2 regions of the Cupriavidus sp. BIC8F genome follow, and region 2 is predicted to be linked to the other one. Evidence: predicted binding sites of a transcription regulator. Region 2 holds the regulator's gene; the other holds the start of a gene.

Region 1 (10,467 bases), on a different contig from region 2:
TTCCGAGCGTTCAAGGCAAACCTGGCAATGTTGCTTCGCGACATGCCGATCGGAACCACTGCCGATTTCTCCGACGTGGCCGTTGCCTACTGGGATGGCACGCAGGTGATCGGCGCTTATTTGCGCGACGGCGGGCGGCTGGATGAGGACTTCGAGTTCGACGAGAACGCGTGGGAGAGCTGGCACGACGAACTAGTCGGCTGGCAGGCCAACCCGACCTTTACCGAACGCGAGGAACTGAAGGCCGGCCTGCAGCACCCCGCGCAACGCGCCGGATGACCGCACCACCTCGCCAGCCTGTCTGCCGACCAGAGCGGGCGCACGCAAAGGCCAGCCACCGCGCACAGCAACGCGCACCCGAATCGCAGAGGAGCCCTAAATGCGGTTTGAATCATTCTCCTTCGGCACCATCAGTATCGACGGCGTCACATACGACCACGACGTAGTCATCGACCACGGCAAGGTCCGCAAACGCAGGAAGGGCCCCTCCAAGCCATTCCGCGAAGCGTTCGGCCACACGCCGCTGTCGATCCAGGAAGACATCCCCTGGAACTGCAGCAAACTCGTGGTCGGCACCGGAACCGGCGCGTTGCCGGTGATGGACGAGGTGAAGCGCGAGGCAAAACGGCGCCATGTCGAGCTGGTCATCCAGCCGACAGCCGACGCCATCGAGACGCTCGCGGCGAACCCCAAAGGCGCCAACGCGATCCTGCACCTCACCTGCTAGCGCGACCAGCCGACCGCGTCGGGTGACAGGCGTCGGGCGGCGTCCGTTCCGGGCATCCCCGACAGGTCACAAACTCCCCCATTTCGCCACGCGCGGAGACGCGCGCGCTCGCTCGCATCCGCATGGCGCGCCAAAACGTATATAGAAGTAGGAGGAGGTGAGACACCACCATCAGGAGATGCCGCCATGAAATTCATGATGACCTTCCATTGGGCTCCGGATACGGAGCAGCGCGCCGAAGCAATCGAGCGCTTTCTGCGAACCGGCGGGCTACCGCCGGAGGGCGTCCAGTTGCTGGGGAGATGGACCAGCGCCGATCTCGGGTCGGGCTTCGATCTGCTCGAAACCGACGATGCGGCCAAGCTCACCGAGTTCGCCTATCAGTGGAGCGATCTGATGGAGCTGGAGATCATGCCGGTCCTGGAAGATGCCGAGCTGGCCGCCGTCTTCGGGCGCGTAGCCAAGAAATAGACCAGGCGCTTGTTGCATGGCAACGCGACTCGACATGCACACAACCCGGCACGCCTCCCTTCGCGGCCTGAGGCGCTATCCGACTGCTGCCCGGCCAGGACGTTCGAGACGGACGATCCTGGTCGCGCTATTGTTACTGATCGGCTATGCCGCAGCCGATCTTTTCTGGCCATGGCACCGCGACCTGAGCCGCTTCGATCCGATCGCGACCGGCACGCTGGAAACGACGATGTGGCGCTCGTACTACGATCGCCGACCCGTCTCGCTCTTCCTTGAACTGGCGCAGACCCTGCGCACGCAGTATCGGTTTCCGTGGCTGAGGTCGTACGTCGGCGCCTATTACGGCGCCTCCGCCGCCTTCACCTTCAAAGAGGGGAAGCAGCGCAGCGACTACGAAAAGGCGATGCCCGCGCTGCAGACCTATTTCACCCTGATCCACAACACGGGGGACCGCAACTTCGACATCGCCCGAACCACCAGGCTGGAACTGGAATGGTGGATCGTGCATCGGGAGCATGAGCGTTATGGGCCCGATGCGTTGACCAACGCTTGCGCGGAAGCGGCGGCGTCGCTGTACATGGTGTCCGCGAATGCCACGCGCGAACACGGGCGGCTGCGCGCGCAAGCGATGCTGCTTCGCGATGCTCGCGCAGAAGCGGGCGACATGACGGACGCGGACTGGGCAATCATCCAATCGATGCTGCACCAGAGCTATCAGTCGCTAAGCCATGCGGTCTCATCGCTGCCGCTGCCGCTGCCGCTGCCGCTGCCGCTGCGGCAAGCCGGCCGTGAGCTGCGAGGCGGGCGTCGATTCGTCGAGCAGGGCACTGCTACGGTTGCGCCACGCGTTGATCGCGTCCTCGATTGCCTTGATGGAGACGTTTGCCGCGCCTGTCTGGCATGTTGCGGTCATGGGCCCCTCACTGGTGAGCGTCCCGAGATCAGCGCCCATGGGCTGCTAGCGACAGGCGGCATAAGCGCCGTGCCGTTTCGGACTAGAATCCTCTGAGGAGGTGTCAGTCATGTCAGCTATCAAGCGCATCGATCCGGGCCATTCCGCCTATCAGGCCGCGCCGCACAGGACGACCCGCTACCCTGCGGAGCACGTCACGTTGACGGCTGGCTCCAGGAAGAGGCTGCGCCCCTGTGTGCCGCATCGAAAGGTCGGGCGCGGCAAGGTCGGCGTCGGCGGCAAGTAGGCACCTGCAACCCTTGACTACCGCTCGTAGCGCCCGCGCCAGTCATCCGCCTCAGTCCGAGGGGATATGCAAGCTGCGGCTTGATAAGACTGCTGCGGAGCATGACCCGCCAGGCATTGTCATCCGCCGTAACCCAGGCCGGGACGAGATGGGGGCGCAAGGTGCCGCTCGAACCAGCCTATCGTGAGTGCCGCGATGTCTTCCAGGGCCCTGGGGTCTTCAAATCCGCGGCCGCTGGTCGGGATGAGCCTCAATTGCCGCGGACAATGCATCTGTTCGAATGCAAGATTGTTGATCTGAATGTCTTTTGGATTGCCGCTGGCACAGATCAGCAAGGCAGGGATTTCGAGCTGCTGCAGGGTTGCGCTGCCCGCGAGATCCAGCCGCCCCGCAACACAGGCTACAGCGCTGAGTTGCGTCACGCTGCACGCGGCCGAGCGCAGGGCTGCCGCCGCGGCGGTGCCGGTGCTGAGCAGGCCCACAGGCAAGCTTGCGCATGGCGTCCCGGTACGCAGGAAGCTCAAGGTCTGGTCCAGTCTTGCCACCAGCTCATCGACGTCCGATTCCGGCGCGTCGTCGACGCGGCTGTCAGGCTGCAGGTCTACGAGCAAGGTGGCGAATCCTTTCGCGCGTAGCTTGCGTGCCAGGTATTGGCTGCGGGCTGCGCGGCGTTGCGCGCCACCGGCATGCACCATCACCGCGACGCCGATCGGGTTCGGCGCCGATTCGAGCATGGCCCGGAGCCGCGAAGTCTGATACGGAATCAGCATCGCCTTGCTCAACGATGGCACGCCCGCCACCGCACTTGGCCGGGCGCGGGTCTGGGGTTGCGCTGGCGGTATCCCTGTCAACTGCCGGACGCGGTCGTCGCTGACCAACTGGAACTCATGATAGAAGTGCGCGAGGTTTTCGATGCGGTCCGGTGTATCCAGGCAGATGACTTCGTCGGCCAGCGCGCGGACCCGGTCCAGCCCGGCTGGGGTGGCGATCGGGAGCGCGCATATGAGCCGGGCAGGGTGCCGCTTGCGCAGGCTTGCGAGCGCCGCATACATCGTTGCGCCGCTCACCAGGCCGTCATCCACGACGATCACCACGCGACCGCCCGGATCCGCTAGCTTGCGAACCGGCGCATACACGGCGCGCTGCCTGCGAAGCTGGTCGAACTGGGCATCACGCTGGCTGTTGGCGCCGCCATTTGCGTTCGTTGCGTCCGTGCACCATGTCGCGCCAGAGTCGTCCAGTGCTACGCCAGGAGCGATCCTGCGCGCCATCACCAGGTCGAAGTCAGCGCCCAGTGCGTCGGCCACAACGCGCCCGACCGGCACGCCACCGCGCGGAATCGCCAGGACCAGGGCACCGGTTCCCCGATACGCGCGCAACGCCCAGGCCAGTTCCGAGCCCGCATGCTCACGCGCCTGAAAGCGTGTCTGGTAACGGCTCATTGATATAGCTGCCAAGGATCTATTGACGGAGTTTCAGGACGGCGGCGCCGGTAAGCCGGCCCTCGCGCAGGTCGGCCAGCGCTTCGTTGGCCTGCTCCAACGGATACGCGGTGGTGTGCGTATGCAGCGGGGTCCGGGCGGCGATATCCATCATCGCGATGCCGTCGGCACGCGTGAGGTTGGCTACGGAACACAGGCGCCTTTCTTCCCAAAGCAGCTGGTAAGGCATGCCTGGGATATCGCTCATATGAATTCCGCCACAGACCACGATGCCACCCTTGTCCACGGCGCGCAGCGCTTTGGGAACCAGCGCGCCCACCGGCGCGAAAATCAGCGCGGCGTCCAGCGGCACGGGCGACTGGAGCTCGCTCGAGCCGGCCCAGCACGCGCCGGACTGGTATGCGAGTTGCTGGGCGCCTGCATCGCCCGCGCGGGTGAAGGCGTAGACTTCGCGGCCTTGTGCCACCGCGATCTGCGTCACCAGGTGGGCGGCGGCGCCGAAGCCGTAGATGCCGATGCGGTGTGCATGGCTGGCTACGCCCGCCATGCGCAGCGTCCGGTAGCCGATCAGGCCGGCGCAGAGTAATGGTGCGGCGTGTTCGTCATCGTAGCCAGGCGGAATCCGGAAGCAATAGCCGCTGTCGGCAATAACGTACTCTGCATAGCCGCCATCGCGGGTATAACCAGTGAATAGCGGCATGTCGCAAAGATTTTCGTGATGACGCAGGCAGAAGCGACAACGGCCACAGGTATGTCCGAGCCAGGGCACACCCACGCGGTCGCCCGGCTTGAAGGCGGTGACACCGGCGCCGCACGAATCCACCTGTCCGACGATTTCATGTCCCGGGATGAGCACCGGCTTGGGATGGCACAGGTCGCCGTCGGTGATATGCAGGTCGGTCCGGCACACCCCGCAAGCCCCCACGGCGATGCGAAGTTCGCCGGGCCCGGGGTCGGGAACCGGCAACTCGTGAAGGCGCAGCGGCAGGCCTGCGCCCTCGAAGACCATCGCACGCATGGTTTGGTGGGGCATGGCCTGGCACTCCTACGCCGTCCGTGGCGCCGTGGCGCGCCTAACCTTCGACTTCGCTGCGGACCAGGAGCACGGGCTTGCTGGTCTTGGCAAGCACGCCTTCCGACACGCTGCCCATCAGCAGGCGCCGGACGCCGCGGCGGCCGTGGGTGCCAAGCACGATCAGGTCGGCATTCCACGCATCGGCTTCGGTGACAATGGTCAGCGAGATCCGGCCGGGCGCCACCGGCTTTTCATCCAGTTTCACCGAGTTGCGCACGCCTGCTTCGCTGAGTTTGGCCGTGGCGGCATCCAGCGCCTTGCGGCCGTGCGCGGTGATGTTGTCGATCAGTTCCTTGGGGTTGAAGTAACTAGCCTCGAAGAACACATCGCTGTCGTCTACCACGAACAACGCCTTGACCTCGGCTCCGGTTGCCTTGGCGATGATGATGGCCTGGCTAAGTGCCAGGTCGGAAGAACGGCTGCCGTCGACGGCGAGCAGGATGCGCTGGTACATGATGGGTCTCCTGAGGGGCAAGGGCGTGCTCAATGTTGGGATTCGCTGCATTCAGCGTAGACGCCGGCCTCGATACGCGCTTGACATGCGTCAACCTGAAGCGGCCGCCGTGGCGAGTTATTGATCGCAACCCGAACTGGAGTGATGACCACCTTGCTTGGCGGCTCCTCATACCCTTTGCTCGCAGTAGCCTCCACCGCACACGAGGGCGATACGTGAGCCATGTCGCCGCAGGGCAGGACCGTTGATCCGGGTCAAGCGCCGGTCGGCCTTGCTGCCTAGACTGGTCTGTAGTGGAGCAAGAGGGCGAACATGGCTTACGACAGCATCCTGGTTCATCTGGACAGCAATCCGCAGGCACGGCAGCGGCTCGAAGTGGCGGGGCGCGTTGCGGCGGCCAGCCAGTGCCATCTGATCGGCATGTACGCCGGTTTCATTCCCGATCCTGCCTGGTTCTATCTTATGGACGGCGCGCAGCAATATGTTGCGGACGATCTGGCCCGGCGCAAGCAGGTCAGGGAAGACGTCCGGGCGCAGTTTCTGGCTGCAACCCAGGCCATGCCAGTGCGCGCGGAGTGGCGCGCTGCGGAGCTGGGGGCCGTGGCATCCGTGCTGCGCGAGGCCCGCGAGGCCAGCCTGGTCGTTGCCGGCCAGTACGACCCCGGCAATACCGAAGGTCCGGTGGCCCGACAGCTACTGGAATCGCTGCTGCTGGAGACTGGCCGGCCGACGCTCGTGGTGCCGTGCACGGGCACCTTTCCAACGCTGGGTACGCGCGTTATCGTGGCGTGGAATGGCAGCCGCGAGGCGGCGCGGGCGCTGCACGACGCGGTGCCGCTGATGGCCGGCGCACAGGCGTGCATTCTTTGCGCACAGACCGCGGCCAAGGAGGCAAGAGCCGACGCCACCCCGGTTGGCCACGCCGCACGCGTGCTGGAGCGCCACGGCGTCGCCGTGGAAATCGAGCACGGTCCCGGTGGGGCTGACCTGACCATCGGCGAACTCATCCTTTCGCGCGCGGCGGATTTCAATGCCGACCTGATCGTGATGGGTGCCTACGGACACGGTCGCATGCGGGAACTGGTGCTGGGCGGTGTCACGCATACGCTGCTTGACTCGATGACGGCACCGGTGCTGTTTTCACGATGATGCGAAGTCAAACCAAAGAGTGGAATCACGTCATGGACTTCAGAACCATCCTTGTTGACCTCAGCGAAGATGCTGCTCGGTCCGCGCGCATTGAAACGGCGGCCCGGCTTGCCGAAAAGTCCGGCGGCAGCGTGGTCGGACTGACGGCAACAGGAACGCACCTGGAGCCGTTTCGTGGGGCAGGCGAAGAAGCCGGGCAATACGCCGTGCTTGCCGCGAGCCATTTGCACAAAATGGCTGCCGCTCACAAGAACGCACTCGACACGCTGACCAGGCAAGTGTCGCCGGCCATTCCCACCCGGCACATCGTTGTCGAAGCCGAGTCTGGCTGGGCGCTTGCCGACGCGGGCCGCTTCGCCGATCTCATCCTGCCCGCATCGCGCTCGGCGCAGGCAGAAGTGCCGGCTTTGCTGGCCGGGGCCGCGGAGTATGCGATGCTCAATGCAGGCCGGCCCATCCTGCTGGTGCCGGGCGCGTCCGGCCCGCGAGTTGGTGGCCATGTCGCCATCGCATGGAACGGCGGCCGGGAGGCTGCGCGGGCGGTCGCGGACGCACTGCCGTGGCTTGTGCATGCCAGCGCCGTTACCGTCCTGGTGGTCAGCGCTGGCAAGCACAGCGCTGCCGGTGAGAAAGAGGCCTATCGTGACAGCGCGGATCGGCTGACAGCATGGCTGCTCAGCCATGGCATCCAGGCCAATCTGCTTGTCGGAGAGGGCGATCCCGACCACCTGCTGCCACAACTTGCGGCCAAGGTTCAGGCCGACCTGCTGGTCGCCGGCGGATATGGCCGCTCCCGGCTGAGGGAGCTTGTGCTGGGTGGCACCACCCGCGCCCTGCTGCGCCAGTCAGGATTGCCAGTCTTCATGTCGCACTGAGGCGTGACCACCGCCGATCGGGCACTGACGGGGCGCGAGGGCCTCGCCCCCGCCCGGCGGGTTCCGACCGGAATGTGGCAAAGCGTTTTCGAATCCCGGTCAACCCTCCTGTACCTCAAGCCACGCGCCGCCCCGGCATCAGCCCGCCATATTCCTTCCCCAAAAACTCCGCCGTGTGCTCCGGCAGATAGGCGCTGCAGCAAGAGGGGAAAATCCGGTTCGGCGCGGTCAGGTCATGCCCTCAGGGGGCTTTGGGACGCGTCGGATAGCAGGGCAGTGAGCGCGCGAGAGGAATCAGAACCCATCTTGGGTACCGTACTCCAGCTCCAGTTTGACCAGTTCGCGCGTGGCGACGCCATAGCGCCTGCCAATATCGGCAAGCGTCTCGTGCAGTTGCATGACGGGCAGCCTGTCCGCCGGCAGGGAAACCCGGTATGTGCCATTGCCGGCCAAAGGCGATGTCGGCACCAGCGTCAGGCCGCTGCGCATCTTCACTGCGCGGCTCGCTTCGGCCAGGGCCTGTGATCGGTAGGTGCGAGACCAGGCATCCGCCGTCAGCGCGAGCTGAATGTCATCGACGCCATCGCTTACCGGAATGGCGATGGTCTCGCGCCGCCAGAATGCGACGCTATTGACGACCAGCGCCAGGACTCGACTGGCGTCGATCCGGAATGGGGCACTGTCATGCGTGGTCCCCCATGTGCGTAAGCCGAGCGATTGCGCCACCGCAGCCGCACGAGCTGGCCCGGCAATCGCTTCGACGATTGCCACGCTGACGGGCACCGAGGCGGTTACGCCCGTGGTCGACACGACGCCGCGGTCGGCAATGTAGCGGCGATTGGGAACATGGGTGGCGCCGGGATGCCGTTCCCGTAGCTTGTTCCTGTCATACCAGTGTCCCGCGAACCGGCGACCATCGAGCAAGCCGGCCTTGCCGACGACCAGCGCGCCGGAGCAGATCGCGACGATTACCGCGCCTTTCGCGGCCTGGGCACGAATCCACCCGACGATGACGGGGTCGTCGTCCGCATGCATCGCAGGCACGATCACGTAGTCCGCACCGTCCGGAGAGCGGTTATCGAAAGAAGCAAGGTCATCCTGAAGCTCAACCGTCAGCGCGGGCATCAGCGAAACACGCCCGCGCCGTGGCGCCACAGCCTCTACGGCGGCTATGTTCGCACGGTGGAGTATCGCGTATGGGACGAGGAAGTCGGTGGTCTCGGTGCCCTCATTGAGCGCGAGTACTGCAATGACTGGCTTGGCATGGCGCGGCGCCGGGACGGCCGTGTCACTGGCAGCGACAGAATCCATCGCATGTACTGTCGTAGCGCCCATCAACATGCTGGCGATCACAACGAATCTGAATGGGAATGGCATACTTCTTTCTCGACGCATGAATGCTGCCAGCAGGGTACGCCCCCCTACGATGACCAACAACGACAACAATGCCGCACTTTCCGCCAGTGCCACGGATGCAACCGTGATGCCGCGCCACGTGGTGCTGATTGTGTTCGACGGTGTCGAGGCGATCGACGTCGCCGGGCCGGCCAGCGCGATCAGCAAGGCCGCGGATTGCGTACCCGGCGCTTATCGGCTCACGATCGCGTCGCCATCGGGTGGGGATGTCAAGACCAACGCGGGGCTCACCATTGCCACAACAGCAGCGCTTCATGCCCTTACCGGCGCCATCGACACCCTGATCGTGGCGGGCGGCGATGAACCCGCGTTGCGCGCGGCCATCACGGCGCAAGGGGTTGGCCAATGGGTCGCGCGCACGGCGCCCGATGTCCGGCGGGTGGCGAGTGTGTGTACGGGGGCGTTCGCGCTGGCAGCAGCCGGCCTGCTCGATGGCCGTCAATGCACAACGCATCGAAATGCATGCGCAATGCTCCAATCGATGTTCCGGGAGACCACGGTACTGCACGACCGCATTTACGTGTGCGATGGCCCTGTGTGGACGTCGGCCGGTGTAACGACGGGCCTCGACATGACGCTGGCGATGATTGCCGCCGACCTCGGGCAGGCGGTGGCGCTTGATATCGCCCGCAACCTCGCCGTCTTCATGGTGCGCGGAAGTACCGACCAGCAAGAAAGCCGGGCGCTTGCCGCGCAGGCCAAAGCCGCGCCCCGCATGCAAGAACTCGTGGCATGGATGATGGGCAACCTGACAGAGGATCTGTCCGTGGAGGCACTGGCCAGGCGGGCCTGCATGAGTCCACGCAATCTGGCGAGAACGTTTATGGCCGAGACCGGCAGCACACCGGCCGCATTTGTCTCGGGGGCGCGCGTCGATCGTGCTGCAGCGCTACTTGTGCACACTGACTGGCCGCAGGAGAAGATCGCACGGGAAAGCGGCTTTCAGTCAGTCGACGCCTTTCAACGTGCATTCGGCCGGCAAATGGGTGCCACACCAGACGTATATCGCTCGAAAGGCGGCCTTTCATCGTGAGTCCGTTAATCCCAAGCTTCTGCGGCACTGGAGACGCGGTGCTCAACTCGCTCGATGCAGCGGGTGTTGCCGTCGCATCGAGCAGACGTGCGACGTACGTCTTCGGGAAGGGGCCAGAGGGCAATCGGCTCTGTGCGATTGACAATTCATACGGGACCGATCTTCTTGATGCGGAATTGCTGTCGGTGACCTGAATCGAGGGCCGAGCGCCTGGCCTCTGCCAGTCGCAAGCCAGTTGTCTCTTCCCGATCCAAACCAGCCGACGGGCTACTGGCTACTGAGCGACCGGTCTTTGGTCGCACCAAGGACGTTGATGTCCGTATAAGCACTGTTAGACTGCGGACGCCTTCCCCGCACATGTACTCAACCATTCAGGATAGTGACATGACCGAATGCGCTCTAACATTTACCAGTCAGACCGAATGGGAAAGCTGGTTAGGGCAAAACGGCACCACATCGACCGGAGCATGGCTGCGTCTAGCGAAAAAAGGCACCGAGCAGCGAACCATAACCTACGAACAGGCGTTGGAAAGCGCCCTCTGCTATGGCTGGATTGACGGTCAAAAGCAGGCTGAGAGCGAGAAATACTGGTTACAACGCTTCACCCCACGCTCCGCAAAAAGCAT
Region 2 (10,467 bases):
AGGATGCGCTGGTTGCCTACCTGCAAGGCCTGGGCACCAACCGCCGCAACGTCCGCGTGGATTCCGCCGCGGCCGCGGCACCCAAGGAGTAAGCCATGGCCATGATCACTGCCATTGCGACCGTCGTGTCGATGGTCGTCTTCCTGGGGATCTGCTGGTGGGCCTGGTCCGCCGGCCGGCAGGCCGCCAACCGGGAATCCGCCATGCTGCCGTTCGCGCTGCCTGACGAAACTACGACAACATCGAGCCGGAACACCTAGCCATGAGCGATTTCATTTCCGAATTCTGGAGTTATTACATCGCCGCCATCGCGCTCGTCGGCATCGTCTGGTGCGTGTGGCTGCTGTTCTCGCAACGCAAGGTCACCAAGACCGCCGGCGGCACTGAAGACACCGGCCATGTCTGGGACGGTGACCTGCGCGAGCTGAACAACCCGCTGCCGCGCTGGTGGATGTGGATGTTCCTGCTGGCCTGCATCTTCAGCCTGGCCTACCTGGTGCTGTACCCGGGGCTGGGTTCGTATGCCGGCGTGCTGAAGTTCTCCACGCAGGGCGAACTTGCCGCACACCGCGCGGCGCAGGAGAAGATGCAGAACGAGATCTACGCCAAGTACCTGAAGATGGACGTCAGGCAGGTGGCGGCGGATCCGCAGGCGCGCGAGATCGGCCAGCGCCTGTTCCTGAACTACTGCGCACAGTGCCATGGCTCGGACGCGCGCGGCAGCCGCGGCTTCCCGAACCTGACGGACAACGACTGGCTCTATGGCGGCGAACCCGACATCATCCAGCAGACCATCACCAAGGGCCGGAATGGCGTGATGCCGCCGTTTGCCGCGACCATCGACGCCAAGCAGGCGGGCGACGTGGCGCAATACGTGCGCTCGCTGTCGGGGCTGTCGTCGGACCCGATCCGTGCGTCTCGTGGCGAGGGCACCTTCAAGACGACCTGCGTGGCATGCCACGGCGCCGGCGGCAAGGGCAACCAGGCGCTCGGTGCGCCCAATCTGTCGGACAACGTCTGGCTGTATGGCAGCTCGGAAGGCAGCATCGTCGACGCCATCCTGAAGGGCCACAACAACCACATGCCCGCGCATGAGGAGATCCTGACGCCTGAACGCATCCGGATGCTGACGGCCTATATCTGGGGTTTGTCCAACACGGGAAGCGGAGCCGGGCAATGACCGACGACTCATGTGAGCGGGCGCTGTTGGCTCGCGGGAGAGCATGCCCATGAACGCACCCGGGACAGAAGAAATGGCCCGGGCGGCCGACCTGCAACGGTCGGCCGCTGCGCCGGGCGAGACCTCTGACGAAACGCTCTACGAGGTCCGCCGCAAGATCTACCCGCGCTCGGTGACGGGCGCCTTCTCCAGCTGGCGGGTCTGGCTGGTGATCCTGACCCAGTTGGTCTACTACGGCACGCCCTGGCTCCAATGGAATGGCCGCCAGGCCGTGCTGTTCGACCTTGGCGCGCGCAAGTTCTACATCTTCGGGCTGGTGCTGTGGCCGCAGGATGTGATCTACCTGGCGGTGCTGCTGGTGATCTCGGCGCTGGCGCTGTTCCTGTTCACGGCGATCGCGGGGCGGCTGTTCTGCGGCTATGCCTGTCCGCAGACGGTCTATACCGAGATCTTCATGTGGATCGAGCGGCGGGTCGAAGGCGACCGCATCGCCCGCATCCGGCTCGATGGCGATCCGTGGAGCCTGCGCAAGTTCCGTCTGAAGGCGACCAAGCACTTCCTGTGGGTGCTGATTGCGCTCTGGACCGGCTTTACCTTCATCGGCTATTTCGCGCCGATCCGCGGGCTGGGCGGCGAGGTGCTCAGCCTGTCGCTGGGGCCGTGGCAGTCGTTCTGGATGCTGTTTTACGCGTTCGCCACCTGGGGCAATGCGGGCTTCATGCGCGAGCAGGTGTGCAAGTACATGTGCCCGTATGCGCGTTTCCAGAGCGTGATGGTGGATCGCGATACCTATGTCGTGACCTACGACGTCGGCCGCGGCGAGCCGCGCGGCAGCCGGTCGCGCAAGACCGACCACTACAAGGCGGGGCTTGGCGACTGCGTCAACTGCAGCATCTGCGTGCAGGTGTGCCCGACGGGCATCGATATCCGTGACGGCCTGCAGTACGACTGCATCGGCTGCGGCGCCTGCATCGACGCCTGCAACCAGGTCATGGACAAGATGGACTATCCGCGCGGCCTGATCCGGTACACCTCGGAAAACGCGATGCGCAAGGCCTTGTCCGCAGTGGCATCGCGCAAGCGCCTGCTGCGTCCGCGCGTCATCATCTATTCCGTGATCTGGGTAGCGCTGCTGGCCGGCTTCATGGCGTCGATCGCGCTGCGCACGCCGCTGAAGGTCGACATCATCCGCGACCGTGGTGCGCTCGGCCGTGAAGTGGAAGGCCGCTGGATCGAGAACGTCTATCGCCTGCAGTTGATCAACACCACCGAAGCGCCGATGAAGATCAGCGTGCGCGCCGACAGCGAAGAGCTGAAGAACCTGAAGGTGGAATACGACAAGCAGGCCGAATCGCTGGCGCCGACATCCAACCGGTTGCTGCCGATCCGGATCCGCGTGCCGATCGAGGCCGCGGCGCAGGGCACGCACAAGATCAACGTGACAGTGACGAGCGAAGGCACGGAGCGGGGGCAGGCCGAAATCCGGCAATCCACCAGTTTCATCGTGCCGCGCGATTTGTAAAGCTAGGCAGACGCGGACGTAGTCGTCAAGATGAAGGGGGCAATATGAGTCAGCAAGGCAATCCGTGGTGGAAGGAGCCGTGGCCGTGGCTGTTGATGAGCGGCCCGCTGGTGGCGATGGTGGCGTGCGGCGTGACGATCTGGCTGGCGTCCACGCATCCGGACATGCCGGTGCAGGGTGCAACGCGTCATGGCCTGGTGGTGGAGAAAGCCGATGCCGCGCAGCCCAAGGCTGCCGCAGTGAGGCAGCCATGAGGTTGCGCTGGCTGATGTGGGTACTCTGGCCGGCGTTCCTGATGGCTGGCTTTGCGACCGCGACGGTGTTTTCGGTGGTGGATCCCGGTGACCTGAACTTCTTCGGTCAGCCGATCGAAGCGTCCCGCGAATCGGTCTACACCATCGGCTTCCTGATGGCCTGGGTGTTCTGCGCGTTGTCCAGCGGACTGACGCTCTACACCATGCCGACGCGGCTCAGCGATACCGACGAACTGGAATGAGCGGACTGGCGTGAAGTCTGCGCTGCCATGGCCGGATGCGGCACTGGCAGCGCCTTGGCCACCTAGCAGGAGCGGCTGTAGAGTTGCTTGATGCCGTCGATGTCCACGAGCTTGACGTGGCGCTGGCGAATCTGGATCAGGCCGGCTTCAGCAAAGCGAGAGAACAGGCGGCTGACGGTTTCGAGCTTCAGGCCCAGGTAGCTGCCGATCTCTTCGCGGCTCATGCGCATCACGAACTCGGACGCCGAATAGCCGCGCGCCGACAGGCGCTCAGAGAGGTTGATCAGGAAGGCGGCGAGGCGTTCCTCGGCGCGCATCGAGCCCAGCGTGACCAGCATCAGCTGGTCGTGCGTGATTTCCTTGCCCATCAGGCGCAGGAACTGCTGCTGCAGCGATGGCAGGTCTGCCGAGAGGGACTGCAATTCGCTCATGCGGACCACGCAGACTTCGGTATCTTCCAGCGCGGCGGCATCGGAGGCATGCTGCATCTCGCCCAGCCCGTCGAGACCGACGATTTCGCCGGGCAGGTGGAAGCCGGTAATTTGCGAGCGGCCGTCTTCGGTTGTGACGTGGGTCTTGAGCGTGCCAAAGCGCACGGCATAGACCGCTGTGAGCGGATCGCCCATGCGATACAGGGTTTCACCCTTGTGCACGCGGATGCGTTCCTGCACCAGCGTGTCCATCTTGGCGAGGTCTTGCTGCGACATGCCGACCGGAAGGCACAGCTGCCCCATGGCACAGGTGGAGCAGCGGGGCGACATCTCGGTAACGGGAATGGAGGTGAGCAATTGGAACCTGCTAGAAATGGCAGCGTGGGCGCGATTAAAACATTTTACCGTGCGATGTGATGTGGTAGGGAGTGAGAATTGACATTTGGCGTGCTGATCAGCGTTTTTCTGCTGGCTTTGCTTGGCGGGGTCCACTGCGCCGCCATGTGCGGCGGCGTGGCGCTGGCCGTGGAGCAACGCCGCGGCGAGATGGCGACGATCAGTCTGATGCCCAGCCGCGCCGCCTGGCTGGGCGAGTTGCTGATTATGCACCTGGGCCGGATCTCGACCTATATGCTGCTCGGTGCCGCGCTAGGCGCGGTCGGTGCGTCGGCGTGGAAACAGGACTACCTGCCGGTGCAGCGCTGGCTGTTCGGGGCGGGCAGCGTCATGCTGCTGTGGTCGGGCTGGCGGTTGCTGCGCGGCAATACTTTTACTGTCAACTGGCTGGAGCGCATGGCGGCGCGCGCCAGCGCAGCGGTGGCGCGGCGGCTGGGTGGCCTGGCAGGCGCCATGCCGGCGTTTGTGCGGGCGCGCGGCGGACTGGCGCGGCGTTATGGCATGGGCCTGGCGTGGGGCCTGGTGCCGTGCGGCATGGTCTATGGGGCGCTTACGCTGGCGCTGCTGGCGGGCAACGCGGCTTCCGGCGCACTCGTGATGGGCGTGTTCGGGCTCGGCACACTGCCTAACCTGCTGGTGCTTTCCGGCCTGTCGGGCTACTTGCGTACGCTGTCGCGACGTCCCGGTGTGCGCCTTGGGGCCGGCCTGGCGGTGATGGCGTTCGGCGGCCTTGGCATTGCGCGAGCGGTGCTGCTGCCACATTCGCTGGCTGAGCATGGATTCTGCCTGGTGTTCTGAGGCGCCGGCGCCGCCCGGGCAACGGATGATGGTTGCAGGCGGGGGCGGGAATGCCATACAATCGCCAACATTGCGGTATCGCGCGGCATAGTATGAGTCGCGGTAAGCAGCGGGCGAGCAGCGCCAGGCGGCCTTCCTACCAGAAGGCGCGTTCAGGGCAGGGGAAGCGGAAGGTTTTCGATGCCCGTCCCGTCCCCGCAGTCCATCCGGTTCAAAAGATCTGGTTCAAAAGTCCGGCTGGCACTGCGGTGTTGGCGATGCCGGCCTTGCTCCCGATACCCGTTTTTCTTGCGTCCGAGGCCTTCAGTTCGCTGACAGCGACGTCCGATATGTGCGGGCGCGCTACGCAAGAGGTTTGCTGGCCGATCCATAACGGCACGCGAACGATCTCCTGCCGGAACGACCCGGCAACTCGATGCAAAGATAGGGAAGTGCACGGCTTGGATGCAGCAGGTATCCGGCTAGCTGCGCAATGAGATGGCGGTGGCTTTCGCACCGCTGTATCCAAAATCTCCGGTGCCCCGGATCCGTCCGGGAGCAGGTGCAAAGACAGGCTGCACACCATCAACATGAATACCCAAGAGGCGAAGATCGTCCTCGAGACGGCGCTGATCTGCGCGCAGGAACCGTTGCGCGTCAATGATCTGCGGCGGTTGTTTGACGACGACGTCGGCGCAGACACGATCCGCGTGCTGCTTGAGGAACTATGCCAGGACTGGCGACCGCGCGGCGTGGAACTGGTGGCCCTGGCCAGCGGCTGGCGCTTCCAGAGCCGGCCGGAAATGCGTGAATACCTCGATCGGCTGAATCCCGAAAAGCCGCCAAAATATTCGCGCGCCGTGATGGAAACACTGGCAATCATTGCCTACCGCCAGCCAGTGACCCGCGGCGATATCGAGGAAATCCGCGGCGTGACGGTCAGCACGGAAGTCGTCAAGAAGCTTGAGGACCGCAGCTGGATCGAGGTGATCGGACACCGCGACGTGCCGGGCAGGCCCGCGCTGTATGCGACCACCAAGGCATTCCTGGACGATCTTGGCCTGCGTACGTTGGATGAGCTGCCGCCGCTGGAAGACGCCCAGGCGCAGGCGCAGGCAACCCTGCTGGAACAGCAGGCCATCAATTTTGAAGACCTGGCTGCAAACAAGGCGGCCAGCGCCGACGAGGAGGCATTTGCCGATCCCGCCGCGCAAGCAGCGGATGTGGCTGAAGCATCCGTCGCAAACGAAGCCGAGACGACCGAACCGGTCGACCAAGGCGCCGATGGCTTTGATGTGCAACTGCTGCAAGCTGCAGCCGACGATGCCGCCGAGGCCGCTTCCACCGAACCAGCCGCACCCAATCCGGACGGGGCGCGGGGCGATTTGCCGGACAACGGCACCCCGCCGCACCCGAGCGAGCACGACGAGCGCGTGCCGAACTGAACAACATGCAACATCCGATAGTGAATATCTTGTCTGATTCCGTTGAGCAAGACACCCGCAATGCGGGTGCACCCGCCGACACCGGCGCCGCAGAACCCGGATCGGGCAGCGAAGCCGCGCCCCGCCGCAAGGGGCTGCGCCGCGGGCTGAGGAACCTGGTCGCATCGCGCCGCCAGGCGCAGGACCGAGGCGAGGGCGCCGAAGGCGCCAGCGCCGGCGGCCAGGCCGATGCCGGTGAACCGGGCGCCGCACAGGCGGCAGGTGGCGCGCGCGGTGGTCAGCGCGGCCGCGGCAAGCGCAAGACGGGGCAGGGCGAGGGCGGCCAGGGTAGCCAGGGTAGCCAGGGCGGCCAGGGCGGCCAGGGCGCCAGCAAGGCCGACAAGGTGGACCGTGCGGCCAGAGCCGAAGGCACGGACAAGCCCGAGCAGCCCGGCCGCAAGCGCAAGCCGGTCCAGCGCTCAGGCAAGGCGGCGGCGCCGGGCGACGCGCAGGGCGCCGGCGCGCGGCAGCAGGGCCGCCGCAAGGATGGCGGCAAGCCGCAGGCGCCCCGCAAGGGCCAGGGCGGCGGGGACAAGACCGCGGCGAGCAGCGAAGACCTGTTCCGCTTCGTGATCTCCGAGCAGTACGACACCGAAGACACCGTCATCCCGCGCACCAAGGCCAAGCCGGTGCGCGAGCTGTCGGCCGACGACGACGCGCCCAAGCTGCACAAGGTGCTGGCCGAGGGCGGGCTGGGCTCGCGCCGCGAGATGGAAGAACTGATCCTGCAGGGCCGCGTTTCGGTCAACGGCCTGCCGGCCCATATCGGCCAGCGCATCCTGCCGGCGGACCAGGTCCGCGTGAACGGCAAGCTGATCCACCGCAAGGTGTCGACCAAGCCGCCGCGCGTGCTGCTGTACCACAAGCCCGCCGGCGAGATCGTCAGCCAGTCCGATCCGGAAGGCCGTCCGACCGTGTTCGACAGCCTGCCGCGCATCAAGAGCGGCAAGTGGGTCGCGGTGGGCCGCCTGGACTTCAATACCGAAGGCCTGCTGATCTTCACCACCTCGGGTGACATTGCCAACCGCTTCATGCACCCGCGCTACGGTGTGGAGCGCGAGTACGCGGTACGCACGCTGGGCGAGCTGGCCGAGGCCGACCGCCAGCGCCTGCTGCACGGCATCAAGCTCGATGACGGCGAAGCCAACTTCCTGCGCATTGCCGACGGCGGTGGCGAAGGCGTCAACCAGTGGTACCACGTGGCCCTGACCGAAGGCCGCAACCGGGAAGTGCGCCGCATGTTCGAGGCGGTCGGGCTGACCGTGTCGCGACTGATCCGCACCCGCTATGGCCAGTTCCTGCTGCCGCGTGGCCTCAAGCGCGGCCGCTGGCAGGAAGTCGAGCCCAATGACGTCAAGGCGCTGATGGCCGGTGTTGGCCTGAAGGTGCCCGGCAAGGGCGAGCAGGCCCCCAAGGGCGCCACCAAGGTGGGCGGGCGCAAGCAGCGCACCGAAGCCGCGATTGCCGGCATGCCGATGCCCACGGGCATGGACGGCCTGCCGCGCTTCGACCAGGGCGGTGCCCGGGGCGGTGGCGGCGGCCGCAGCAGCCAACCGGATCCGATGAAGACCTCGATGGGCTATATCAGCCACGGGCCCACCTTGCTGACCTCGCACGCGGCCAACCTGGGTGGCGGGCGCGGCACTGGCGCACGCCAGGGGCGCGGTGGCGCCGGCATGGGCGGTATGGGTGGCATGCGCGGTCAGGGTGGCCAGAGCGGTCTGGGCGGCCAGGGTCAGGGCAAGCCGCGTCGTGGCGGTGGCGAAGCCAACGGCAATGTGATGCCGAAGGCGTCGAAACCGGGCGGTAACCGTTCCCCGCGCGGCGGCAGTGGCGGTGGCGGCGGCAACCGTGGTGGCAACCGCGGCGGCAACCGATAAGCGCTGATTGCGGCGCATGGCGGGCTGAATGCCCGCCGGCGCCGGGTTCAGTGCGCGGAAATGTCTGGCTTTTGCCTTTTCGACATAATCCGCGTATAATTCAAGTCTATTCAAAAAGCCATCCTCGTCGAGGATGGGCGAATGATGGGCATTGCGCCCATTTTTTTTTGGTTCGCCCGTTTTTCGGTTCTCTCCGCTGGGGCGGGGGGGTGGCGGACAGGCAGCGCTGCAGCAGGGTCGTCCCGGACGGCACCGGCGGGTTTGCCTGCCACGGTGTTGATGGCCATTACTCGGGATAACAGTGCATCTGGCAGATTTGATCGAAACCACCCTAAGCGGCATGGGATATGAGCTGGTCGAGCTCGAGCGTGCCCCGGCCGGATTGCTGCGTGTCTATATCGATCAGCCTGAAACCGGCATTGCCATCGAGGATTGTGAAAAGGTGAGCCGCCAGCTCACCCACGTGTTCACGGTCGAGAACGTCGACTATGAACGCCTCGAGGTCTCGTCGCCCGGACTGGACCGGCCGCTGAAGAAGCTGGCCGACTACGTTCGCTTTGCCGGCGAGGAGGTGCGCGTGACGCTGCGCCTGCCCGTCAACGGACAGAAGAACTTCACAGGCATCCTGCGCGAGCCCACCGGCGCGGCGGGCGAGGAGAAGATTGGCCTGGAGTTCGAGGGCAAAGATGGCCCGGCGCTGCTGGAATTTGCCGTATCCGATGTCGACAAGGCACGCCTGGTGCCGGTGATCGACTTCAAAGGAAATCAAAGAAAAGGGAACAAGCAATGAGCCGCGAAGTTCTGTTGCTCGTCGATGCGCTTGCGCGTGAGAAGAACGTCGACAAGGATGTGGTATTCGGTGCCCTGGAGGCGGCGCTCGCCTCGGCCACCAAGAAGCGTTTCGAGGAAGACGTGGATATCCGTGTCGCGATCGATCGCGAGTCGGGCGAGCATGAAACCTTCCGCCGCTGGCTGGTCGTTCCCGACGAGCTGGGCCTGCAAGAGCCGGATAAGCAGATCCTGCTGTTCGAGGCCCGCGATGAAAGCCCCAGCATCGAGCTGGGTGATTTTATCGAGCAGCAGATCGAGTCGGTCGAGTTCGGCCGCATCGGTGCGCAGGCTGCCAAGCAGGTGATCCTGCAGCGCATCCGCGACGCCGAGCGCGAGCAGATCCTGAACGACTACCTGGATCGCGGCGAGAAGATCATGACCGGCACGGTCAAGCGCGCCGACAAGAAGGGCCTGATCGTCGAGTCCGGCCGCGTGGAAGCGCTGCTGGCCCGCGACCAGATCATCCCCAAGGAAAACCTGCGCACCGGTGACCGCGTGCGTGCGTATATCCTGAACGTGGACCGCGCCGCGCGCGGCCCGCAGATTGAACTGTCGCGCACCGCGCCCGAGTTCCTGATCAAGCTCTTCGAGAACGAAGTGCCGGAAATGGAAGAGGGCCTGCTGGAGATCAAGGCGGCTGCCCGTGATCCGGGCGTGCGCGCCAAGATCGCCGTGGTCGCGCATGACAAGCGCATCGACCCGATCGGCACCTGCGTGGGCGTGCGTGGCACGCGCGTCACCGCGGTGCGTAACGAGATCGGCGGCGAGGCCGTGGACATCGTGCTGTGGTCGGAAGACCCGGCGCAATTTGTGATCGGCGCGCTGGCGCCGGCGCAGGTGCAGTCGATCGTGGTGGATGAAGAGAAGCACAGCATGGACGTGGTGGTCGACGAGGAAAACCTCGCCGTCGCCATCGGCCGCAGTGGTCAGAACGTGCGCCTGGCGTCCGAGCTGACCGGCTGGCAGATCAACATCATGACGCAGGAAGAATCGGCGCAGAAGCAGGCCGAAGAGAGCGATGTCGTGCGCAAGCTGTTCATGGCCAAGTTGGACGTGGACGAGGAAGTTGCCGACATCCTGATCGAGGAAGGCTTCTCCACGCTGGAAGAAGTGGCTTATGTCCCCATCAGTGAAATGATGGAGATCGAGGCCTTTGACGAAGACACCGTCAACGAGCTGCGCAATCGCGCGCGTGATGCGCTCCTGACGATGGAACTGGCCCGGGAAGAAAAGGTGGAAGAGGTGTCGCAGGACCTGCGCTCGCTCGACGGCCTCAACCCGGAATTGATCGGCAAGCTGGCCGAAGGCGATATCCATACGCGTGACGACCTGGCCGAACTGGCCGTGGACGAGCTGGTCGAGATGACCGGTGTCAGCGAGGAAGAAGCCAAGTCGCTGATCATGAAAGCACGGGAACATTGGTTCAACTGAGGGACACGGCCGGGCCGGCCTACACCTGGCCCGGGCGCG

Evidence for each region. Region 2 encodes FNR, which switches genes on or off when oxygen is low (the NO sensors DNR and NnrR bind a similar motif). Its sites were predicted from a motif close to TTGATNNNNATCAA; they were not measured.
Region 1: RS901_RS27680 (universal stress protein) is a predicted target of FNR. The motif match lies at 5,613-5,626, and genes of this name have one in related genera.

What each region holds. Positions count from the first base shown of each region.
Region 1 is NZ_CP136095.1:1,658,802-1,669,268, forward strand. Features, by position in the region: gene RS901_RS27640 (hypothetical protein) at 1-279, shown strand, start outside; gene RS901_RS27645 (MTH938/NDUFAF3 family protein) at 380-727, shown strand; gene RS901_RS27650 (DUF3303 domain-containing protein) at 914-1,198, shown strand; gene RS901_RS27655 (hypothetical protein) at 1,215-2,207, shown strand; gene RS901_RS27660 (hypothetical protein) at 2,221-2,397, shown strand; gene RS901_RS27665 (phosphoribosyltransferase family protein) at 2,517-3,839, opposite strand; gene RS901_RS27670 (zinc-dependent alcohol dehydrogenase family protein) at 3,859-4,872, opposite strand; gene RS901_RS27675 (universal stress protein) at 4,913-5,368, opposite strand; gene RS901_RS27680 (universal stress protein) at 5,681-6,517, shown strand; gene RS901_RS27685 (universal stress protein) at 6,550-7,392, shown strand; gene RS901_RS27690 (DJ-1/PfpI family protein) at 7,687-8,769, opposite strand; gene RS901_RS27695 (GlxA family transcriptional regulator) at 8,819-9,841, shown strand; gene RS901_RS27700 (YdeI/OmpD-associated family protein) at 10,226-10,467, shown strand, end outside.
Region 2 is NZ_CP136094.1:3,903,467-3,913,933, reverse strand. Features, by position in the region: gene ccoO (cytochrome-c oxidase, cbb3-type subunit II) at 1-92, shown strand, start outside; gene RS901_RS18260 (cbb3-type cytochrome oxidase subunit 3) at 96-260, shown strand; gene ccoP (cytochrome-c oxidase, cbb3-type subunit III) at 263-1,180, shown strand; gene ccoG (cytochrome c oxidase accessory protein CcoG) at 1,230-2,702, shown strand; gene RS901_RS18245 (hypothetical protein) at 2,747-2,956, shown strand; gene RS901_RS18240 (hypothetical protein) at 2,953-3,198, shown strand; gene fnr (fumarate/nitrate reduction transcriptional regulator Fnr) at 3,261-3,986, opposite strand; gene RS901_RS18230 (sulfite exporter TauE/SafE family protein) at 4,065-4,823, shown strand; gene scpB (SMC-Scp complex subunit ScpB) at 5,393-6,247, shown strand; gene rluB (23S rRNA pseudouridine(2605) synthase RluB) at 6,253-8,166, shown strand; gene rimP (ribosome maturation factor RimP) at 8,468-8,956, shown strand; gene nusA (transcription termination factor NusA) at 8,953-10,428, shown strand.